4 regions of the Micromonospora sp. NPDC048887 genome follow, and region 1 is predicted to be linked to each of the others. Evidence: riboswitches for the same ligand, from Rfam matches in the RefSeq annotation. Region 1 holds a riboswitch; each other region holds the start of a gene.
The links. A riboswitch is a leader RNA that binds a small molecule or an ion and turns the genes downstream of it on or off. The one in region 1 is predicted to bind cyclic di-AMP.
Positions count from the first base shown of each region.

Region 2: linked by a shared signal. The riboswitch ahead of AB0C17_RS08130 (C39 family peptidase) and the one ahead of AB0C17_RS18695 (hypothetical protein) in region 1 are both predicted to bind cyclic di-AMP.
Region 3: linked by a shared signal. The riboswitch ahead of AB0C17_RS11375 (NlpC/P60 family protein) and the one ahead of AB0C17_RS18695 (hypothetical protein) in region 1 are both predicted to bind cyclic di-AMP.
Region 4: linked by a shared signal. The riboswitch ahead of AB0C17_RS04030 (hypothetical protein) and the one ahead of AB0C17_RS18695 (hypothetical protein) in region 1 are both predicted to bind cyclic di-AMP.

Region 1 is NZ_JBEZGA010000011.1:145,464-150,312, forward strand. Features, by position in the region: gene AB0C17_RS18675 (heavy-metal-associated domain-containing protein) at 1-150, opposite strand, end outside; gene AB0C17_RS18680 (metal-sensitive transcriptional regulator) at 231-530, shown strand; gene AB0C17_RS18685 (SHOCT domain-containing protein) at 687-866, shown strand; gene AB0C17_RS18690 (YibE/F family protein) at 1,018-2,292, shown strand; cyclic di-AMP (ydaO/yuaA leader) riboswitch at 2,447-2,578, shown strand; gene AB0C17_RS18695 (hypothetical protein) at 2,582-3,610, shown strand; gene AB0C17_RS18700 (carbonic anhydrase) at 3,669-4,322, opposite strand; gene AB0C17_RS18705 (helix-turn-helix domain-containing protein) at 4,489-4,830, shown strand.
Region 2 is NZ_JBEZGA010000004.1:81,581-86,429, forward strand. Features, by position in the region: gene AB0C17_RS08115 (acyltransferase) at 1-552, shown strand, start outside; gene AB0C17_RS08120 (hypothetical protein) at 633-974, shown strand; gene AB0C17_RS08125 (hypothetical protein) at 1,104-1,862, shown strand; cyclic di-AMP (ydaO/yuaA leader) riboswitch at 2,172-2,314, shown strand; gene AB0C17_RS08130 (C39 family peptidase) at 2,509-3,366, shown strand; gene AB0C17_RS08135 (alpha/beta hydrolase) at 3,593-4,339, shown strand; gene AB0C17_RS08140 (CDP-glycerol glycerophosphotransferase family protein) at 4,346-4,849, opposite strand, start outside.
Region 3 is NZ_JBEZGA010000005.1:317,808-322,656, forward strand. Features, by position in the region: gene AB0C17_RS11365 (pyridoxamine 5'-phosphate oxidase family protein) at 1-96, opposite strand, end outside; gene dcd (dCTP deaminase) at 175-753, shown strand; gene AB0C17_RS11375 (NlpC/P60 family protein) at 819-1,850, opposite strand; cyclic di-AMP (ydaO/yuaA leader) riboswitch at 1,862-1,997, opposite strand; gene AB0C17_RS11380 (peptidoglycan recognition family protein) at 2,236-4,269, shown strand; gene AB0C17_RS11385 (NlpC/P60 family protein) at 4,340-4,849, opposite strand, start outside.
Region 4 is NZ_JBEZGA010000002.1:179,725-184,573, reverse strand. Features, by position in the region: gene AB0C17_RS04040 (AAA family ATPase) at 1-449, shown strand, start outside; gene AB0C17_RS04035 (cation diffusion facilitator family transporter) at 554-1,468, shown strand; cyclic di-AMP (ydaO/yuaA leader) riboswitch at 1,612-1,742, shown strand; gene AB0C17_RS04030 (hypothetical protein) at 1,747-2,820, shown strand; gene AB0C17_RS04025 (SRPBCC family protein) at 2,844-3,296, opposite strand; gene AB0C17_RS04020 (STAS domain-containing protein) at 3,399-3,758, opposite strand; gene AB0C17_RS04015 (hypothetical protein) at 4,177-4,581, shown strand; gene AB0C17_RS04010 (BON domain-containing protein) at 4,742-4,849, shown strand, end outside.

The sequences.
Region 1 (4,849 bases):
GTCCAGCGGGTCCTGACTGGTGACGGTGACCCGGCCGCCGGCCAGGTCGACCTGGACGTCGGTGACGCCCGGAAGCGCGCTCAGCTCGGTGCTCACCGAGTTGACGCAGTGCCCGCAGGTCATGCCGCTCACCTGGTAGGTGCTCTCCATCTCGCCCTCCGATCTTATACCCCCCAGGGGTACGTTCGAGACGTTAGCATACCCCCGAGGGGTACGCTATCCTCGGTTCCATGACCGCGCCGTCCAGCCCGACCCGGGGCTACACCGCCAGCAAGGACCAACTCCTCGCCCGGCTCCGCCGCATCGAGGGTCAGGTCCGTGGCATCGAGAAGATGGTCGAGGACGACCGCTACTGCATCGACGTGCTCACCCAGATCTCGGCCATCCAGGCGGCGCTGGACAAGGTCGGCCTCGGCCTGCTCGACGGCCACGCCCGGCACTGCATGCACGAGGGCGCCGCCGAGGGCCGGGCCGACGAGATGGCGACCGAGATGATGGCCGCCGTCGGCCGCCTGATGAAGCGCGGCTGAGCGGGGACCTCCGGCCCCCGGAACCGGGCACATCGACCCGCGCCGACGCGTCGGGCCGGTCGTACCGTCGAAGTGGCGGGCAGGCCGACCCCGGCGGACCCGCGGCGACGGACGGAGGGCGGCCCGATGATGTGGCAGAGCCCGATGATGGGCTGGATGTGGATCTGGTCCCTGCTGGTGCTCGCGGTGCTGGCGGGGCTCGTCTGGGCGGCCGTGCGGTGGACCGGCCCCCAGTACCTGGGCCCGACGACGGCCCGGCGCATCCTGGACGAGCGGTACGCGCGCGGCGAGATCGACGAGGACGAGTACCGGCGACGCCGGGCCGGTCTGGCCTGATCACGCGAGGCGAGCGTCACCGGTCCCGGTGAGGTCAGGCTGCCTACCATGGCCGGGCGACGACCCGGACGTGGTCGACACGTCCGCGCCGCCCGGGTGACCAGACCGGTCCGGCGGACCAGGCGTCGCCCCGACCGTTGGGAGAGACGCCGTGGGTGCCGACCACACCCGCCCCGCACCCGCCGCGCCGCCGGGCGTACGCCGGCTGCTCGTCGCAGTGGTGGTGCCGCTGTTCGCACTCACCGTGATCGCGGCGCTGGTCCTCTGGCCCCGGCAGGACCGGGAGCCGGTCGGCGGCGCGGACGTCCCCCGCTACCACGGCACGGTGACCCGGGTGGTCACCGAGCCCTGCCCGCCGACCCCGGAGGCCCCGGACGGCGGGGGCGGCCCCTGCGGCACCGTGACGGTGACCGCCGAGCAGGGCCCGGACGCGGGCCGCCAGGTCGAGACGCCGATCCCGGCCGGGCCCGGCGCGCCCCGGGTCGCGGTCGGCGACGAGGTGGTCCTGGTCGAGCTGACCGATCCGGCCGACCCGGCGGTGAAGTCCTACAACATCGCCGAGCACCAGCGCGGCACACCGCTGATCTGGCTGATGGTGCTGTTCGCCGCCGCGATCGTGGCGTTCGGCCGCTGGCGCGGGCTGGCCGCGCTCGCCGGCCTGGCGGCCAGCTTCGCCATCCTGCTCGGCTTCGTGCTGCCAGGCATCGGCGCCGGCCAGCCGCCGCTGCTGGTGGCCATCGTCGGCGCCGCGTTGATCATGTTCGTGGTGCTCTACCTGACCCACGGGATCACCGCGCAGACGTCGGTGGCGGTGCTCGGCACGCTGGGCAGCCTGGTGATCACCGGCGTGCTCGGCCTGCTCGCCACGTCCGCCACCCACCTGACCGGCTTCGGCAGCGAGGACGCCACCACGCTGTCCATGTTCCAGGCCGACGTGGACCTGCACGGCCTGCTGCTGGCCGGCATCATCATCGGCTCGCTGGGCGTGCTGGACGACGTCACAGTCACCCAGGCGGCCACCGTCACCGAACTGGCGCACGCCAACCCCGGGCTGTCCCGGCGGCAGCTCTACCGCGCGGCGACCCGGGTCGGCCGGGCCCACATCGCGTCCACCGTCAACACCATCGTGCTGGCGTACGCGGGCGCCTCGCTGCCGCTGCTGCTCCTGCTGGTCGCCGACTCCCGCCCGGTCAGCGAGATCCTCACCAGCGAGTTCCTCGCCCAGGAGATCGTCCGCAGCGCGGTGGCCACGCTCGGCCTGATCGCCGCCGTACCGCTGACCACCGGCCTGGCCGCGATCGTGACCACCGCCGGACGGCGCCCGCGCGGCGCGGAGCCGGCGCCGCCCGCGCCCCGGCCGCCGGCCGGACGGGACGACGCGCTGGAGGCGCTCGGCGGCGGAAGGAGTACGGAGGCCGCATGGTGAGACTCCGCAGCGTGACCATCGATTTCAAACGCGACGCTGGTCACGGTGCGCCACGGCGAAATCTCGCTATTGGTCGGCTTCCGGACGTAGATCCTCACGAGTGCTGTCGGGTAACCTCGCTGCCGGTCACCGCCGAAGGCGCGCACCGGCGCCAGCGGTGCCGCCGCCCAATCGCCCACGGGCGAGCCGGGGAACCAGGTACATGGGGTGAATCCGCGACAGCGGTAGGGGCCACTTCCGTCCCGAACCCGTCAGCTAACCCGGTCGGCGGCCGACGGAAGGGAACACTGTGACGGCACCCCTGCGCCGCTGGCTGACACCCGTGGTGGCCGTGCTGGCCTCACTGGCCGTGCTGGCCGGGCCGACGCCGGCGACCGCGGCCCCCGCCGCGGCGGCACCCGGCAACCCCTCGGGCCACGAGGAGGACGGCGAACCGCCGCTCATCACCGAGGCGATCGACTCCGCCAACCGGAACTTCCTCCAGGCCAAGGCGAAGCTCGCCAAGTCGCAGGACCGCCAGCGGCGGCTGGCGGCCGAGGTGAAGACGGCACAGGCCGAACTCGACGCGCTCAGCCCGCAGGTCAACCAGCTCGCCGCCCAGTCCTACCGGACCGGCCGGATGGGCGCGATGGCGATGCTGCTGGAGAGCAACTCCCCCGACTCGTTCGTCCGCCGGGTCAACGCCCTGGACGAGCTGAACCTCCTCAACGCGCAGCGCCTGGCCGCCATCAACGCGGTCAAGACCCGCGCCGAGCAGGCCAAGATCGCGATGGACGCCGAGGTCCGCGAGCAGGAGAAGCAGAAGAACGCGATGGAGCGCGAGAAGGTGCAGGCCGAGCGCGCGCTGAAGCTGGTCGGCGGTCTCGGCTTCACCGGCGGACTGGTCTCCGCCACCTCACCGGTCGCCAAGATCGCCCCCGGCCGCACCGCCGACGGCGGGTGGAAGGCCGAGTCGTGCAGCGAGGACGACCCGACCACCTCGGGCTGCGTCACGCCGCGCACGCTGCACGCCTACAAGGAGGTCCGGCGCGCGGGCTTCAAGCGCTTCGTGGGCTGCTACCGGTCCGGCGGGCCGTGGGAGCACCCCAAGGGCAAGGCGTGCGACTGGTCGCTGCAGAACAGCGGCTTCGCACCCTGGCACAACAATGACACCCGCAGGTACGGCAACGAGGTGGCCGCCTTCCTCATCCGCAACGCCGACCGGCTGGGCATCTACTACGTCATCTGGAACCGGCAGATCTGGTTCCCGGCCACCGGCTGGCGCTCCTACAGCGGGCCGTCGAACCACACCGACCACGTCCACATGTCGCTGCTCTGACGCCGGACACCACGAAGAAGGGGCCGCCCTCGGGCGGCCCCTTTCGTCTTCCCGTGGATCAGCTCGCCAGCGCCGGGTCTGCGGGCGCCGCCGGGGCGGGCAGCGGGGCCGGGGCCTGCGCCACGGTCCGCACCTCGCCGCCGGCGAGACGGTACGACATGCCGACCACCGTGCACCGCCCCGCCGCCACCCGCTCGGCCAGCACGGTGGACCGGGCCAGCAGCGTCTCCACGGTCTGCGCGATGTGCACGTCGATGATGCCGTCGAGGTCCTCGACGCCCTGGCGGGCGGCGCGCAGCAGGCTGGGCGAGACCGCGTCCACCACCGCGCCCAGGTGCCCGGCCGGGGCGGCGCCGGTCCGGACCCCCTCGCGGGCGGCCTGGACCGCGCCGCACGAGTCGTGCCCGAGCACCACCACGAGCGGAGTGCCCAGCACGGTGACGGCGTACTCGACGCTGCCGAGCACCTCCGGCCCGGCGGTGTGCCCGGCGGTACGCACCACGAAGAGGTCACCGAGGCCGCGATCGAAGATGATCTCGGCGGCGAGCCGCGAGTCGGAGCAGCCGACGATCACCGCGAACGGGTGCTGGCCGTCGGCGACAGCCGCCCGGTGGCCGGCGTCCTGATTCGGATGCTGGGGGACGCCGGTGACGAACCGGTGATTACCGGCACGCAGTTCGGCAAGTGCCTGCTCCGGGGTCCTCGGCGTCATGTCGCTCACCTCGTCTACCAGGGAACTACCAGGCCGGACGGCCTCGCGACCAACGTTCACACGCCCCTCGGGAGCCGTCAAGATTCGTGATACGCATTTCATACTTTCCCGTCGCCGCCCGCCTCCGGACCGCGCCGATTCGGCAGGTGGCGGCGGTGGCCATAGCATGACCACCATGGCGACCACACCAGTTGAGGACGGGAGCCGCCGTAACTGGACCTTCCTCACCAACCACGGCCACGTGCTGCTGGCTATCGCACGCAACCCCACCGCCCGGCTGCGTGACGTCGCCGACGAGGTGGGCGTGACCGAGCGGGCGGCCCAGGCCATCGTCGCCGACCTGGAGGCCGGGGGTTACCTGCGGCGTACGCGGGTGGGACGGCGCAACGAGTACACGATCAACCCGAAGGGCCGCTTCCGGCACCCGGCCGAGGCCGACCAGCAGGTCGGCGCCCTGCTGGCCCTCTTCGCCGCCGAGCCGGCCGGGGACGCCGCCGCCGACCGGTGACCCGGCCGGGCACCACGTG
Region 2 (4,849 bases), on a different contig from region 1:
ATGCGCCGGCACCGCTGGCGCGGACCCAACCTCGCCGCCGCCACCGGCATCTTCGTCGCCACCTGGGTGGTCGCCGCGATGTGGATCCCGGCCGAGTTCTGGGCCGCCCTGCTCGCCGTGGCGTACCTGCTGGTCATCGCCGCCGCGGCGGACGCCGACGTGCGCGGCCGGTCCACCCCGTGGCGGTCCCGGGCGATGGTCTGGCTCGGTGAGGTCTCGTTCGCCTTCTACCTGGTCCACGTGCTGGTCATGGTCACCGTGCTGCGGCTGACCGGGCACTGGGGGACCGGGCTGCCCGGCTGGCGCGGCCCGCTCGCGGTGCTCGGTTTCCTGGTGGTCACGCTCGCGCTGGCCGCCGCGCTGCACCGCTGGGTGGAGGTGCCGATGATGCGCCTGCTCGGCCCGTCCCGCCGGGCCCGCGCGGCGTCGCGCGCACCGGCCGTGCCGGCTCCGCGCGGGCCCGCCGCCACCCCGGCCGCCGACGGCGGCGCGACGTCCGGGACCGGTCCGGCCGAGGGCGTCGAGTACGCCGGGCGGCGTCGCCCGGACTGACACGCGCACACGTCGGCCGGTTGATCCGCGACACGCCGTGCGGCGGTGCGTTGGTGGGGGATCGGCGGTAATTTGTACCCGTGCTTCCGATCGCGCTCACCTGCCCCGTGTGGTGGGTGGCGCGCTGGGCCGCCCGGATGTTCGCCAGTCTCGCCGTGGTCGTCGCCTGCTCGTTCGGCGCCGCCGCGCTGCCGTCCGGTGTCGCCGCCGCTCCGGCTCCGGCGGTCGCCGTCCCGGCGTACCCGGCCGTGGGCGCCTCGGCTGCCGCACGGCCGGAGGCCGACCGCGTGGCCGAGTGGCACGCCCGTCCCGCCGGTGGCCCGGCACCCGCCGCCCGGGTGGCGGTCCCGGGTGACCCGCAGCCGGTCCCGGCCGGCCGGACCGCCGCGCCGGCCGGCCCGCGGGCACCGCCCGCCCGCTGATCCACCCACGGGCCGCGCCCGTTCACCGCACCCACCGCACGTCATCCCCGCACCCGCCACGGCGGCCCAACGGCGCCCGGCGAGGTCGTGCGGGTCCTCCCGCCAGGTCCTTCCCGTGAGGTGCCGACCATGTCGCAGACCGCTCTGTACCACTTCCTCACCTCCGTGCCCGAGGCCGCCGCCATCTGGTCCTTCCTGCTGCTGCTCGCCCTCGGCCTGCTCGCCGCGCTCGTGGCCCGGCCCGACCGCGACGCCGCGCCGGAGGCCGCCGCCGAACCGGCCGACGCCGCCCGCCGCGACGACCTGATCCGGTACGCCGAGGAGGTGGCGGTGGCCGCCGCCGGGGCCGCCCAGACCGCCCGGCGCCGCCGGGAGCAGTGGCTGGCCGCGCAGGACGAGGCGGACCGGGCGTGGACCGCGTACGACGAGGCGGACGCCGCCGCCCGACGCCTGGCCGGCACCGCCGCGCTGGCCGCCCCGCGCACACCCCGAACCCCCGCGGAGTACGCGACCCGGGAGCGCTGGCTGCGCCACGCCGCCATGACGGCGCACTGGCGGGGCGACCTGAGCGCCCGCCAGCTCGCCGACGTGCTGGCCCGCCGCAACGGCTGGGATCCGCGCCGGCACCCGGCCGACCAGGAGATCGTGCTGGCCCGCATCGTCCGGGACGGGCGCCGGGCCGGGTGGGAGAGCGCCGCCGCGCGGGAGCGGCAGTCCTGGCGGGACGCGGAACTGGCCGCCGAGGCCGCCCGTACGCTCGCCGCCGAGGCGTACGCGGCCACCGCGGCGCTGTGGCCCGCCCCGGCGTACCGGAGCGCCGCGACGAACCCGCTGCCGGTGCCCGCGCCGGTGCGGCGTGCCAGGTGGCGTCCGGCCCGGGTGGGCTGAGACGGGCGTCTCGACCGAATCGTTACCCGCGATGTTTGCGGGCCCGGGGACCCGGGCCGTCGAATCGGGCGCCGGGCGCAGAACGGGCCATCGAGTCACGCGACTGCGGGCCGGCTGCTCGCAGTCTGTCCGCTTTCCGCCGCCGGGTGACGTGAAAACCGCTTGTCCCATCGAGTGAAGTCAGTAACCGGCTGTTCCGAAATCCGTTACCGCAGATCACGTTTACGCAGGTCGGGACGTTTGGCAGGGGGCAATACCGGCCGGTAGTGTCGGCGCGTCGATGCGGTAACCGATCGCCGACGGCGACGCCGCACCGACCCGCCTAATCGTGTCTCACGAACCGGGGACCCATAAGCAACATCGGGGTGAATCCGCGGGCCCACGGCCCGTGGTAGGGCGTACTTCCCGCCCGAATCCGTCAGCTAACCCGGTCGGCGGTCACGGAAGGAGTACCGACCTCGTGCCCACCCCCCGATCGTCCCCCCGCCTCCACGGCAACGCGGTGCCCGCGCTCGCCTGACGCGCGACCGCAACCGCCCCCCTGGGCGCCCGGCGTCACGGGCGTTCCCGATCCCCCGGCCATCCGGCCCCGCCAGCACGCGTGAGTTCCTCCGCGTGCCGGGCCGGCGTGCGCCGCTCACGCCCCGTGGAGGATTTCGTGAAGCACCACCTGAAGCGTCAGCTACGACGGATCGTCACCGAACGCCCGTACCAGATCATCGCCGGATCGGCCGCCGCGCTCGTGCTGGCCGCCGGTGCCGGCACCGTCGCCACCGCCGGTGACGACGCGCCGGTCCAGGAGAACACCGCATCGGTCGCCGAACTCGGCGCCGCCCGCCTCGGCGAGCAGCCCGCCAGCCGCGGCGAGGCCCGGATCGCCGTCCCGCAGGCGTCGCCCAGTGCCTCGGCCGCGCCGAGCGCGTCGCCCAGCGCGTCGGCGTCGGCGAAGGCGGCGGCGGACCCGGACACCACGGCGAAGGCGAAGCCGAAGCCGCCGTCGAGCAGGTCGCTCGACTACGACTACCAGGCGCAGATCAACTACTTCTACTGCGGCCCGGCCGCCGTGCGCAACGCGCTCAGCGCCGCCGGCATCGAGCGCAGCCAGGACGCGCTCGCCGGTCCGCTCGGCACCACCGAGATGGGCACCAACTCGGCCGAGGACACCACCCGGGTGCTCAACCAGCAGGTCAAGGGCAACCCGTACCGGACCCGCATGATTCCCGCCGGCTCCGCCAGCCCGGCTCAGATGGACCGGCTCCAGGCCGACGTGGTCGAGGCGATCAGCAACGGCCGCGCGGTCGTGGCGAACGTCGCCGGCACCGTCACCGACACCAACGGCGGCTGGCACTCGTTCCCCGGTGGCCACTACGTCGCGGTGGTGGGCTACAAGAACGACGGCCGGATGGTGCGGATCGCCGACTCGGCCGACCCGTCGCTGCCGTCGTACTGGGTCACCACGATCGACCTGGCGCACTGGATCGCCAGCCGCGGCTACTCCGCCTGACCCGTCCGCAAACCCGAAGGCCGGCACCCCCCGGGGGGTGCCGGCCTTCCCCGTCCCACCACCGCCCTCGTTGATCTTGCACTTTCGGCCCTTCCATAGCGGGGCAACACGGGCATCGGCGGGGCCGCAACTGCAAGATCGACGGGCGGGGGTGAGGGCGGGGCGGGACCGAGGTGGGGTGGGTTCGGTGTCGCGGGGGCGGGGCGGGCGGTGGCAGACTGCGCCAATGGGCGATACGACGGGTGACCGGCATCTGGTTCTCCTGCACGGCATGGGCGCCACCGGTGAGGTGTGGCTGCCCTGGGCGCCGCTGCTGGAGCGCCGCTGGCCCGGCCGCTGGCTCGCCAGCGATCTGGCCGGTCACGGCTGGTCGCCGCCGCTGCACGGCTACTCGTTCGAGGCCCTGGCCCAACGCGTGGCCGACGGGCTCGGCCCGGTCCGGCTCGGCCCCGACGACCGGCTCGTGCTGCTGGGGCACTCGCTCGGCGGGGTGGTGGCGCTGGCGCTCGCCGCCCGGCAGCGGGGTCTTCCGATCGACGCGGTGGTGGGCCTCGGCATCAAGGCGGTCTGGTCCCCGGCCGAGCTGGCGAAGTCGGCGGAGCTGGCCGCCCGGCCGGTCACCTGGTTCGCCACCCGCGACGAGGCGGCCCGGCGCTACCTGCGGGTATCAGGGCTGGCCGGACTGTTCGCCCCGGACCATCCCGTGGTGGAGGCGGGGCTGCGGCGGGAGGACGGCCGCTGGCGGCTCGCCATGGACCCGGCCGCGTTCGCGGTCGGGGAGCCCCGGCTGCCGGCGCTGCTGGCCGCCACCGACGTGCCGGTGCTGCTGGCCCGGGGCGAGCTGGACCCGATGGTGACCGACGCGCAGCTCAAGGAACTGGGCGTGCCGGTTGCCACGCTGCCGGGGCTGGGCCACAACGCGCACGTCGAGGACCCGGCGGCGGTGCTCGCCCTGCTCGACCCGTACCTCTGACCTGGCCTACACCACGGCGCGCGGCGCCGGGACCGCCCAGCCGGGTTCCAGCTCCCGGCGGGCGGCGGCGAGGAACGCCTCGGCGTAGGCGTCGGCGGGGAAGTCGCCCAGGTAGCGCGTCCGCGCGGCCCAGCGCTGCGCGGCCTTCGGGTCGGCGTCGAGCAGGTCGGTGAGCACCTCGTCCACGTTCGACATGTCCCGCCGCAGCACGTAGCCGGACGCCGCGAGCGGGAACCGCTCGACGAAGTGCTCGCCGTCGGCGCCGGTGTCGGTGACCGCGTACGGCTTGCCGGAGTAGAGCCAGTCGGAGATGACCCCGGAGACGTCGGAGACCAGCGCGTCGGCGCGGTTGACGCACTCGGTCAGCGTCAGCTCGCGGGCCGCTGCGGCACCCCACAGGTGCGGCCGGCCGGTCTTCGCCCGGTCGGCGGCGAGCAGTTCGGTGAGCCGGGCGAGCTGACGGGCCGAGGCCGGGTTCTTGCCGGTGTACGGGTGGGCGCGCAGGATCAC
Region 3 (4,849 bases), on a different contig from region 1:
GAGGTAGCCGAAGCCCGGCCCATACTGCTGCATCAGGAGGCGGATCTCGTCGGCGAGGCGGGGCTCGTCGACGGCGAATTCGGACCAGGAAGCCATGTGGACACTCTATCGAACACGTGTACGAAGATGTAGTGCGACACGCAGGTCACCCATACCGGTCGCTATGGTGTTCGGATGCTGCTCTCCGACCGCGACCTGGTCTCCGAGATCAAGGCCGGCACGCTCGCGCTGGAGCCCTTCGAGCCGACGCTGGTGCAGCCGTCGAGCATCGACGTACGCCTGGACCGGCTGTTCCGGGTCTTCAACAACCATCTCTACACACACATCGACCCGTCGAAGCAGCAGGACGACCTGACCTCGATGGTCGAGGTGCCGGAGGGACAGCCGTTCGTGCTGCACCCGGGCGAGTTCGTGCTCGCCTCCACGCTTGAGGTGATCTCGCTGGGCGACCAGCTCGCCGGGAGGCTGGAGGGCAAGTCGAGCCTGGGGCGGCTGGGGCTGCTGACCCACTCGACGGCCGGATTCATCGACCCGGGCTTCTCCGGCCACGTCACGCTGGAGCTGTCGAACGTGGCGAACCTGCCGATCACGCTCTGGCCGGGCATGAAGATCGGCCAGCTCTGCATCTTCCGGCTCTCCTCGCCGGCCGAGCACCCGTACGGCTCGGCCGTCTACGGCTCGCGTTACCAGGGGCAGCGCGGCCCGACGCCGAGCCGGTCCTGGCAGAGCTGGCGCACCTGGCCGACGCGCTGACGGACGCCCGCAGTTGTTAAGAAGGGCCCCCTCCTCTACCGGAGGCGTTAAGAGGGGGCCCTTCCTTACACCCGGCCGTAGCTGTTGATGTCGCCGTCGTCGACCCGCTTCATCGTGATGGGCTTGCCCGACTGGGAGGCGTGCACCACCCAGCCGTCGCCCACGTACATCGCCACGTGGTGCAGGTCGCCGTAGTAGAAGACGAGATCACCGGCACGCAGCTCGGCACGGCTGACCCGCTTCGTCACGCCGTGCTGCTGGCGTGCGTTGTGCGGCAGCGACACGCCGCCCTTGGCCCACGCCGCCAGGGTCAGGCCCGAGCAGTCGAAGTGGTCCGGCCCGGCCGCGCCCCAGACGTAGATCTTGCCGATCTGGGCGCAGGCGAACTTGACCGCCGCACCGGCCGCGCCACCGGGGTAGCCGGCCGGGCAGGGCGCCGGGCGCAGCGGGCCGCCGCCGCCCTTGCCGTACACCTTGAGCCGCAGCTTCTGCAGCCGGGCGATCTCGGCGTCGATCTGCTTCTTCTTCGCCGCGAGCTGGGCCTCGGTGCGCGCCAGCCCGGCGATCATCTCGTCCAGCGGCTTCTTCTTCGCCGCCAGTTCGTCGCGCAGCGCGGCGACGGAGCGCACCTGCTCGTGCTGGCGGTGCGCGAAGCGGTCGAGCAGTTCCAGGCCGTTGACCAGGTCACCCGGCGAGCGGCTGCCCAGCAGCGCGTTGACGGTGGAGAGGTTGTCGCCCTTGTAGGCGTCGGCGGCGAGCCCGCCGACCTGGCCGAGCGCGGCGTCCACCCGGGCCTGGAGGGGTGCGATCTGCCGGCCGAGCGCGTCGGCCTGCTCGCGCCGCGCGGCGAGCTGTTCGCGTACGGCGTTGACCTGTTCGATGACCGGTTCGAGCTTGTTCCAGTCGCGGTCGATCTGGGCCTCGATCTCGGCGACCGAGGGTTCGGCGTGTGCCGCGGTGGCGCCACCGGTCAGGACGACAGCGGTGCCGACCAGGGCGGCGAGGGCGGTGGTGAAGCGGGACCAGCGGGTACGCGGCACAGCCGTGGACCGGTCGACAGACCGGCTCGACGACGGCCGCGGGGCATGGAGTGCCACCGGCGTCCGTACTCCTTCTTCAGTTCCGCCTACCGGGTTAGCTGACGGATTCGGGCGGGAAGGGAGCCGCCCTACCGCATCGCTGCGGATTCACCCCAGGTACCTGGTTCCCCGGCTCGCCCACTGGCGACTCGGCGGTGCCGGTCCGTCACCGACCGGGTTGGACGGTGAGACGTACGGCCGACGATTCACCAGAGTAGGGACCACCGTTATCGATCCGCAACTTCCAGCGACGTGACACTCCGTACGCGATCCGGCGGCGAACCACTGACGGAGGTGAAATTTTCTTTCACGGCTGATTACTTACTGGAAAGGTATTGACCATCACGGGTGTGCGGAGTGAGGGTGGAGACGCAGTGACCCCCATCCCTGTCCAGGAGGTTCGATGCACCTCTCCGCCCCGCCGTCGGGCAGACGGATACTGCTCGCCGCCGCCGTGGCCACCGCCACCGCGCTGGCGACGACCGGCCCGGTGACCGCCGCGCCGGACACGTCCCCGCCCGCGAGCGACAGGCAACAACAATACGCCGCCGCGGCCGCCGAGTACGGCGTCCCGCAGAACGTGCTGCTCGGTGTCTCCTACCTGGAGTCCCGCTGGGACACCCACACCGGGCAGCCGAGCACCAGCGGCGGCTACGGCCCGATGCACCTGACCGACGCCGCGCACATCCTGGCCATGCCGGGCAGCGCCCACGTGGACGAGGACGAGGACCCGCGCGGCGACGACTCCCGTCCGCTGAAGCTCGACCCGGCCACGGCCGCCACGCCGGAGCGGGAGGCCCCGCTGCCGCCCGCCTCGCTCCAGACACTCGACGCCGCCGCCGCGCTCACCGGGCTCGACGCCGGGACGCTGCGGACCGACCCGGCCGCGAACATCCGCGGTGGCGCGGCGCTGCTGGCGTCGTACCAGAAGGCTCTGGGCGGGCCGGTCGGCGCCGGCACCGACCCGGCGGCCTGGTACGGCGCGGTGGCCCGGTACTCCGGCGCGGACACCACCGACGGCGCGGCGGCCTTCGCCGACGAGGTGTACGACCAGCTCGGCCAGGGCGCCAGCCGGACCACCGACGACGGCCAGCGGGTCACGCTCGCCGCCACCGCCGCGACGCCGGACCGCTCCCGGCTGGCCCGGCTCGGTTTGCGTAACGCCGAGCGGCCGGACGGGCTGGAGTGCCCGGTGCGGCTGGCCTGTGAGTGGATCCCCGCGCCGTACGAGCAGCTCAGCGACGACCCGGGTGACTACGGCAACCACGATCTTGGCGACCGGCCGAAGCAGCAGAAGATCGAGTACATCGTCATCCACGACACCGAGGGCTACTTCGGCCCGAGCGTCGACCTGGTGAAGCGGGCCGACTACCTGGGCTGGCACTACACGCTGCGCTCGGTGGACGGCTACATCGCCCAGCACATCAAGACCAAGGACGTCGGCTGGCACGCCGGCAACTGGTACGTCAACGCGAAGTCCATCGGCCTGGAGCACGAGGGCTTCGCCGGTCAGGGCACCTGGTACACCGAGGCGATGTACCGCACCTCCGCCAAGCTGGTGCGCCACCTGGCGCTGAAGCTCGGCATCCCGATGGACCGGCAGCACATCATCGGCCACGACAACGTGCCCGGCATCAACGCCGGCGCGGTGGGCGGCATGCACTGGGACCCGGGACCGTACTGGGACTGGTCGCACTACTTCGACCTGATGAAGGCGCCGTTCCGCACCACCGGCACCGCGCGGACCGGCCTGGTCACCATCGACCCGGACTTCGCCACCAACCGGCCGGCGTTCACCGGCTGCAACCAGCAGCCGCCGGGCGTCCCGACGCCCAGGCCGCCGGCCGAGCCGTGCCCGTCGCGCGGCTCCTCGGCGGTGATCCTGCGGACCGCGCCGAGCCTGGACGCCCCGCTCGTCAACGACCTCGGGCTGCGCCCGGACGGCACGCCGGACACGATGTACATCTCCGACCACGGCGCCCGCGCCTCGGCCGGTCAGACGTACGCGCTCGCCGGCCGGCAGGGTGACTGGACGGCGATCTGGTATCTCGGCCAGAAGGCGTGGTTCCTCAACCCGGCCTCCGCGCCGACCGCGAAGTGGGCCACCGGCTTCGTGGTGACCCCGCGGCCCGGCAAGGCCACCATCCCGGTGTACGGGCGGGCCTACCCGGAGCAGGCCGCCTACCCGGACACCATCCCGTACCAGACCATCTCGCCGCTTCAGTACACGTTCGCCGCCGGCCAGCGGTACGCGGTCGGCGGGGTGCTGCCCGGCGAGTACTACCGGGCCGTCTCGTTCGACGGTTCGGCCCCGGGTGACCGGACCGTGGTACGCGGCGAGAACCGCTACGTGCAGGTCCAGTTCGGCCACCGGATCATGTTCGTGAACCTGGACGACGTGCTGATCCTGCCGTCCCCGGTCGGTGCGCCGCGCTGACCTGTCACCGCACGGCGAGAGGCCCCCGGTCCGTGACGGACCGGGGGCCTCTCGGTGGTACGGGGTACGGTCAGGCGACCCGGACGAAGCCGGCGATCGGCATCGTGCTGATGCTCGACACCTGGACCGGTTTACCGGTACGTGGCGCGTGCACCATCACGCCGTTGCCGAGGTAGAGCCCGACGTGGTGCAGATCGGAGCCGAAGAACACCAGGTCACCCGGTCTCGCCTCGGAGCGGGACACCTTGCGGCCCTCGTTCCACTGCGCGCCGGTGAAGTGGGTGAGCGAGATGCCCGCCGCCTTGTACGCGTACTGGGTCAGGCCGGAGCAGTCGAACGAGTTAGGGCCGGTGGCACCCCACACGTACGGGTCGCCGACCTGGGCGCACGCCGTCTTGATCGCGGTCCGCGCGGCGCTGCTCACCACACCGTCGACGGCGGGGCAGCCCGCCGGGCGGATCGAGGTGACCGGCAGCATGGCGGTCAGCCGCTTGATCTCCGCGTCGATCTGCTTCTTCTTCGCCGCGAGATCGTTCTGCTGCTTGATCTCCAGCGCGATCAGCGCGTCGAGCTTCTCCTT
Region 4 (4,849 bases), on a different contig from region 1:
GGCACCGCTACGAGCTGACCACCAACTACCGCAACTCGGCGGAGATCTTCGCGGTGGCGGCGGCGGAGATCCGCCGGCTCTACCCGGACCTGCCGCTGCCCGACGCGGTGCGGTCCACCGGCGTGCCGCCGGTCGAGCGCACGGTGCCCGCCGCCGACCTGCCGGCGGCCACCGTCGAGGCGGCCGAGGCGCTGCTCGCGCAGGTGGAGGGCACCGTTGGTGTGATCACGCCGGTGCCGCGCCGGGACGAGGTGGCCGGCTGGCTGGGCGCGCTCGGCGCGAGCCGGCTCCAGGTGGTCACCAGCCTCCAGGCGAAGGGCATGGAGTACGACGGCGTGGTGCTGGTGGCGCCGAGTGAGATCCGGGCCGACCCCGGTTCGGGGGTACGCACGCTCTACGTGGCGCTGTCCCGGGCGACCCAGCGCCTCACCACGCTCGACCCGCTCTGAGGGACACCCGTCCGCGCCCCTGACGTCACCCACAGTTCAGTTGCATACATAGCGATGTGAACATACATTGGGCCTGGCCGGTACGGGGCAGGAAGGGTGTTGGCGTGGGCGCAGGTCATGACCACAGCGGCGCGGTGGCCAACGCGGCACACCGCCACCGGGGCCGCCTCTGGGCCGCCTTCGCGCTGCTCGCCGTCCTGATGGTGGTCGAGGCGGTGGCCGCCTTCACCACCGGCTCGCTCGCGCTGCTCTCCGACGCCGGGCACATGTTCACCGACGTCCTCGGCATCGGCATGGCACTGGCCGCGATCACCGCCGCCCGCCGCGCCGGCACCGACCCGCAGCGCACGTTCGGGCTCTACCGGCTGGAGGTGCTCGCCGCCCTGGCCAACGCCGTGCTGCTCGGCGCCGTCGCGCTCTACGTCCTGGTCGAGGCGGTACGCCGGTTCGGCGAGCCGCCGGAGGTGCTGGCCGGCCCGATGCTCGTGGTGGCGGTGCTCGGCCTGCTCGCCAACATCGTCGCGTTCGCGCTGCTGCGCGCCGGGGCGAAGGAGAGCATCAACCTGCGCGGGGCGTACCTGGAGGTGCTCGGCGATCTGCTCGGCTCGCTCGGCGTGATCGCCGCCGCGCTGGTCATCGCCGCGACCGACTGGTGGTGGGCCGATCCGCTGGTAGCCGTCGGGATCGGCCTGTTCATCCTGCCGCGCACCTGGCGGCTCGGCCGGGCCGCGCTGCGCATCCTGGTGCAGGCCGCGCCGGAGCACCTCCAGGTGACCGCCGTGCACGACCGGCTGGCCGCCGTACCCGGCGTGGCCGAGGTGCACGACCTGCACGTGTGGACGCTCACCTCGGGCATGGAGGTGGCCTCGGCGCACCTGACCACCGACCCGGGCGTGGACCCGGGGCAGGTGCTGGCCGCCGCGCGGGCCGCCCTGCACGAGGACTTCTCCATCGATCACGCCACGTTGCAGGTCGAACCCGGAGCGTCGGCCGGCGTGTGCGGGAAGACCGAGTGGTGATTAGGGCAGACTTAAATCACTGTGGCTGTTGTAGTCTTATGCCGGTTTTGCCCCACCTGGTGGCGTTGCTCCACCGAGCCACGCCCGGGCAGCGCCGGTAGTGTCGGTCGCGGCCGCACCCGCGGACGCCACCGGCCCCGGTGGGGCGGCCGTCGCCTAATCGTCCGCAGGGACGAGCCGGGGAACCACGTACGTGGGGTGCATCCGCGTCAGCGGTAGGGATCTTCCGTCCCGAACCCGTCAGCTAACCCGGTCGGCGTTGACGGAAGGACGTGTGAATGCCCCACGTGGCACCTGTACGACGGACAGCCGCCCGGTTGGCGGCCCTGCTCGTCGCGACGCTGGCCCTCGGCGTCGCGACTGTTCCGGTCTCCCCCGCCTCGGCGGGGCCGGCGACCGGCCTGCTCGCCGCCGCGCCCGGCGGCGACGACGAGGGCGGCACGCCCGAACTGCGTGCCCAGCTCGACGCCGCCAGCAAGGGCTGGCTGGAGGCCAAGGCCGCGCTGAACCGGTCGGTGAGCCGCCAGAAGCAACTGAACGAACAGCTCAAGACGGTCGGCGCCGAGCTGGCCGTACGCGACGCCAAGGTCGGCGAGATCGCCGCCGTGGCGTACCGCAACGGCCGCCTGGGCACCGCCGGGGCGCTGCTGGGCAGCAGCAGCCCGGAGGGCTTCATGGACCGGGCCGCCGCGCTGGAGCAGGTCGCCGCGCACGAGGACCGTACGCTGCGCGACCTGATCGCCACCCGGGACCAGGCCACCCGCACCCGCGCCCAGCTCGACGGCGAGATCCGCGAGCAGCGCAAGCAGGTGACGGTGATGGCCAAGCGCAAGGAGCAGGCCGAGCGCGCCCTGGAGGTGGCGAACGACCGCGCCACGCGCAGCAGCAGCGGCGGCAGCGTCCAGGGCACCTCCACCAAGAACGCGAAGCCGGCGCCGCGCAACTCGGACGGCTCCTGGCCCCCGGAGTCGTGCAGCGTCAACGACCCGACCCCGGCCAACGGCTGCATCACCCCGCGCACGCTGCACGCGCTGCAACAGGCGAAGGCGGCCGGCTTCACCAGGTACGTCTCGTGCCACCGGCCCAGCGGCTCGGGCGAGCACCCGAAGGGGCGGGCCTGCGACTTCGCCGCGCAGAAGAACGGCTTCGGCGGCGTGGCCTCCGGCGGCGACCGGACGTACGGCAACAACCTGGCCGCGTACTTCGTGCGCAACGCCGACCCGCTCGCCGTGCTCTACGTGATCTGGTTCAAGCAGATCTGGCTGCCCAGCAGCGGGTGGAAGTCGTACAGCGGGGGCAACGGCGACCCGTCCAGCGACCACACCAACCACGTGCACCTGTCGGTGTACTGAGCGCCCGGAAGGGGCCGGCCGGATCAGGCCGGCCGGCCCTCCAGGGTCGCTCCGAGACGCGCCGCCAGGCCCAGGTGAGCCGCCCGGGCCTGGCGGAACGCGTACCCGAACAGCGGTGCCGGCGCGGTGAGCGTGATCTCCACCTCGACGCGTACCGTGCCGTCGTCCTCGTCGCGCAGCCGGGTGTGGTTGCGTACGGTCGTCGCGGGCTGCTGCCGGGCGACGGTGACCACCTCGTCCTCGCTCGCGATCAGCACGTCCGCCTGGTAGGTCACCGGGAAGTGCAGCGGGCCGAGTTGCAGCCGGTCGGTGATCGCGTAGCTGGCCAGCGCGCCGGGCCGGGCCGGCAGCTTCCGGACCCGGACGATCAGCGGATGCAGCTCACCCTGGCGACTCAGGTCGCCTAGCAGGGCCACCGCTTCGGCCCGGCTGCACCGGGCCTGCACGGTGTAGCTGAAGCTGTCGCTGCTCTGCAAGCGGGCCCCCTCGCCGTCGTGCGTCGCGCACGATCGTCCCGTACCGACGCCGGACTGGCAACGGGTAGAAGGTCCCCTGGCCGCAGGGGGTGCGAACGGCGCTCAGGCGCCGGGCAGCACCTCGGGGGTGTCGTCGGCGAACCACGGCTCGGGCGCGCCGAAGAGGCCGAGCAGGCCGGTCACCCAGAGCTGCCGGTGCACGAACCGGCTCGGCTCGGTGACCACGAGCTTGACGCCGCTGACCTCGCAGGTCTGGAAACCGGCGACCATGGCGCTGATGCCGACCGAGTCGATGAACGTGACAAGCCGCATGTTCAGCTCGATCCGCGCGGGGCGGGCCTTCGCGAGCACCTCGGCGATCGCTTCCCGCACCTCGTACGCGGTGTCGACGTCGATCTCCCCACGGGGCGCGATCTCGACGACACCACCCGGCCGCACCGACTTCACGATCGACAGGCTCACGCGAGCACCTCCACTCGCCCATGACGGGCGCCTCATCAGTACGCGGGCCGCGACCGAGAGTATTCCTCCCACGCCCCGGTCGCCACCCCCCGGGATGAGCAATTCGCGAACTGGGCACACCTGGGCGTACCCAATCCGGACCACCGGGTTCCAGTTTCCCCCTGTGGCGGGCCACGGCCAACCGTGCGACCGGGCGGGCCCGCCGATCCCGCGGACCAGGGTAGCTGGCGCACGCACGTCCCGTCCGCACCCGTCCCGGCGCGTTCGGGTGCTTCGTCCCGTTCACCGGCCGCACCCGCCATGACCCGGGCGTGGTTTGCCGCCGGGTCCGGTGGGGCACTGCCCGGGACAGTGACCGCCGGATGGACACCGGAGTCCGAAGTGGCCGCCGGCCTTCGGCACCCGAGGAGGTAGAACGATGTTCGGAACCAACCTGCTGGACCGCCGGGGCAAGGCCGAGCGGGTCGCCGACCAGGCGTGGCAGCACCTGCTCTCCGCCGTCGGTTCCGCCGGTGACAGCATGCGCGACGCCACCCGGACCGCCCGCCGCAGCTCCTCCGGCCTGGCCGACGACGCCACCGACCTGGTCGGCTCCGCCGCCGAGGAGGCACGCCGCCGGGCCGGTCTCGCGTTCGACGCGCTCGCCGGCCGCCGTCCCGCGCTGCCCTGGACGCTGCTGATCGCGGCGGCGCTCGCCGGCGCGGCGATCGGCTGGGCCGCCGGCACCGCGGCACGCGCCGCCGGCAGCCGGGACCGCGCCGCCGACGACATCGAGTTCGTGGACGTGGACCGGCCGAACTCCCCGGCCGGCCTGGACGGCTGACCCCAGACGCGCCAGACACGGTGGCCGCCCCCGGGACTCCCGGGGGCGGCCACCGTGCTGCCTCACCCGGATCGGGCGAGGGCCGCTCACCCGGAACGCGCGCAGGATCGCGGGTGCGGGACCACGTGCCCGTGCCGCGACCGACGGGAGGGAGAGCCGGATGGCCACCGACACGATCACGCGTACCGACCGGGACATCCAGTCCGCCGTGCTCGACGAGCTGACCTGGGAACCCCGGGTCGGCCCGGACGAGATCGGGGTGACTGTC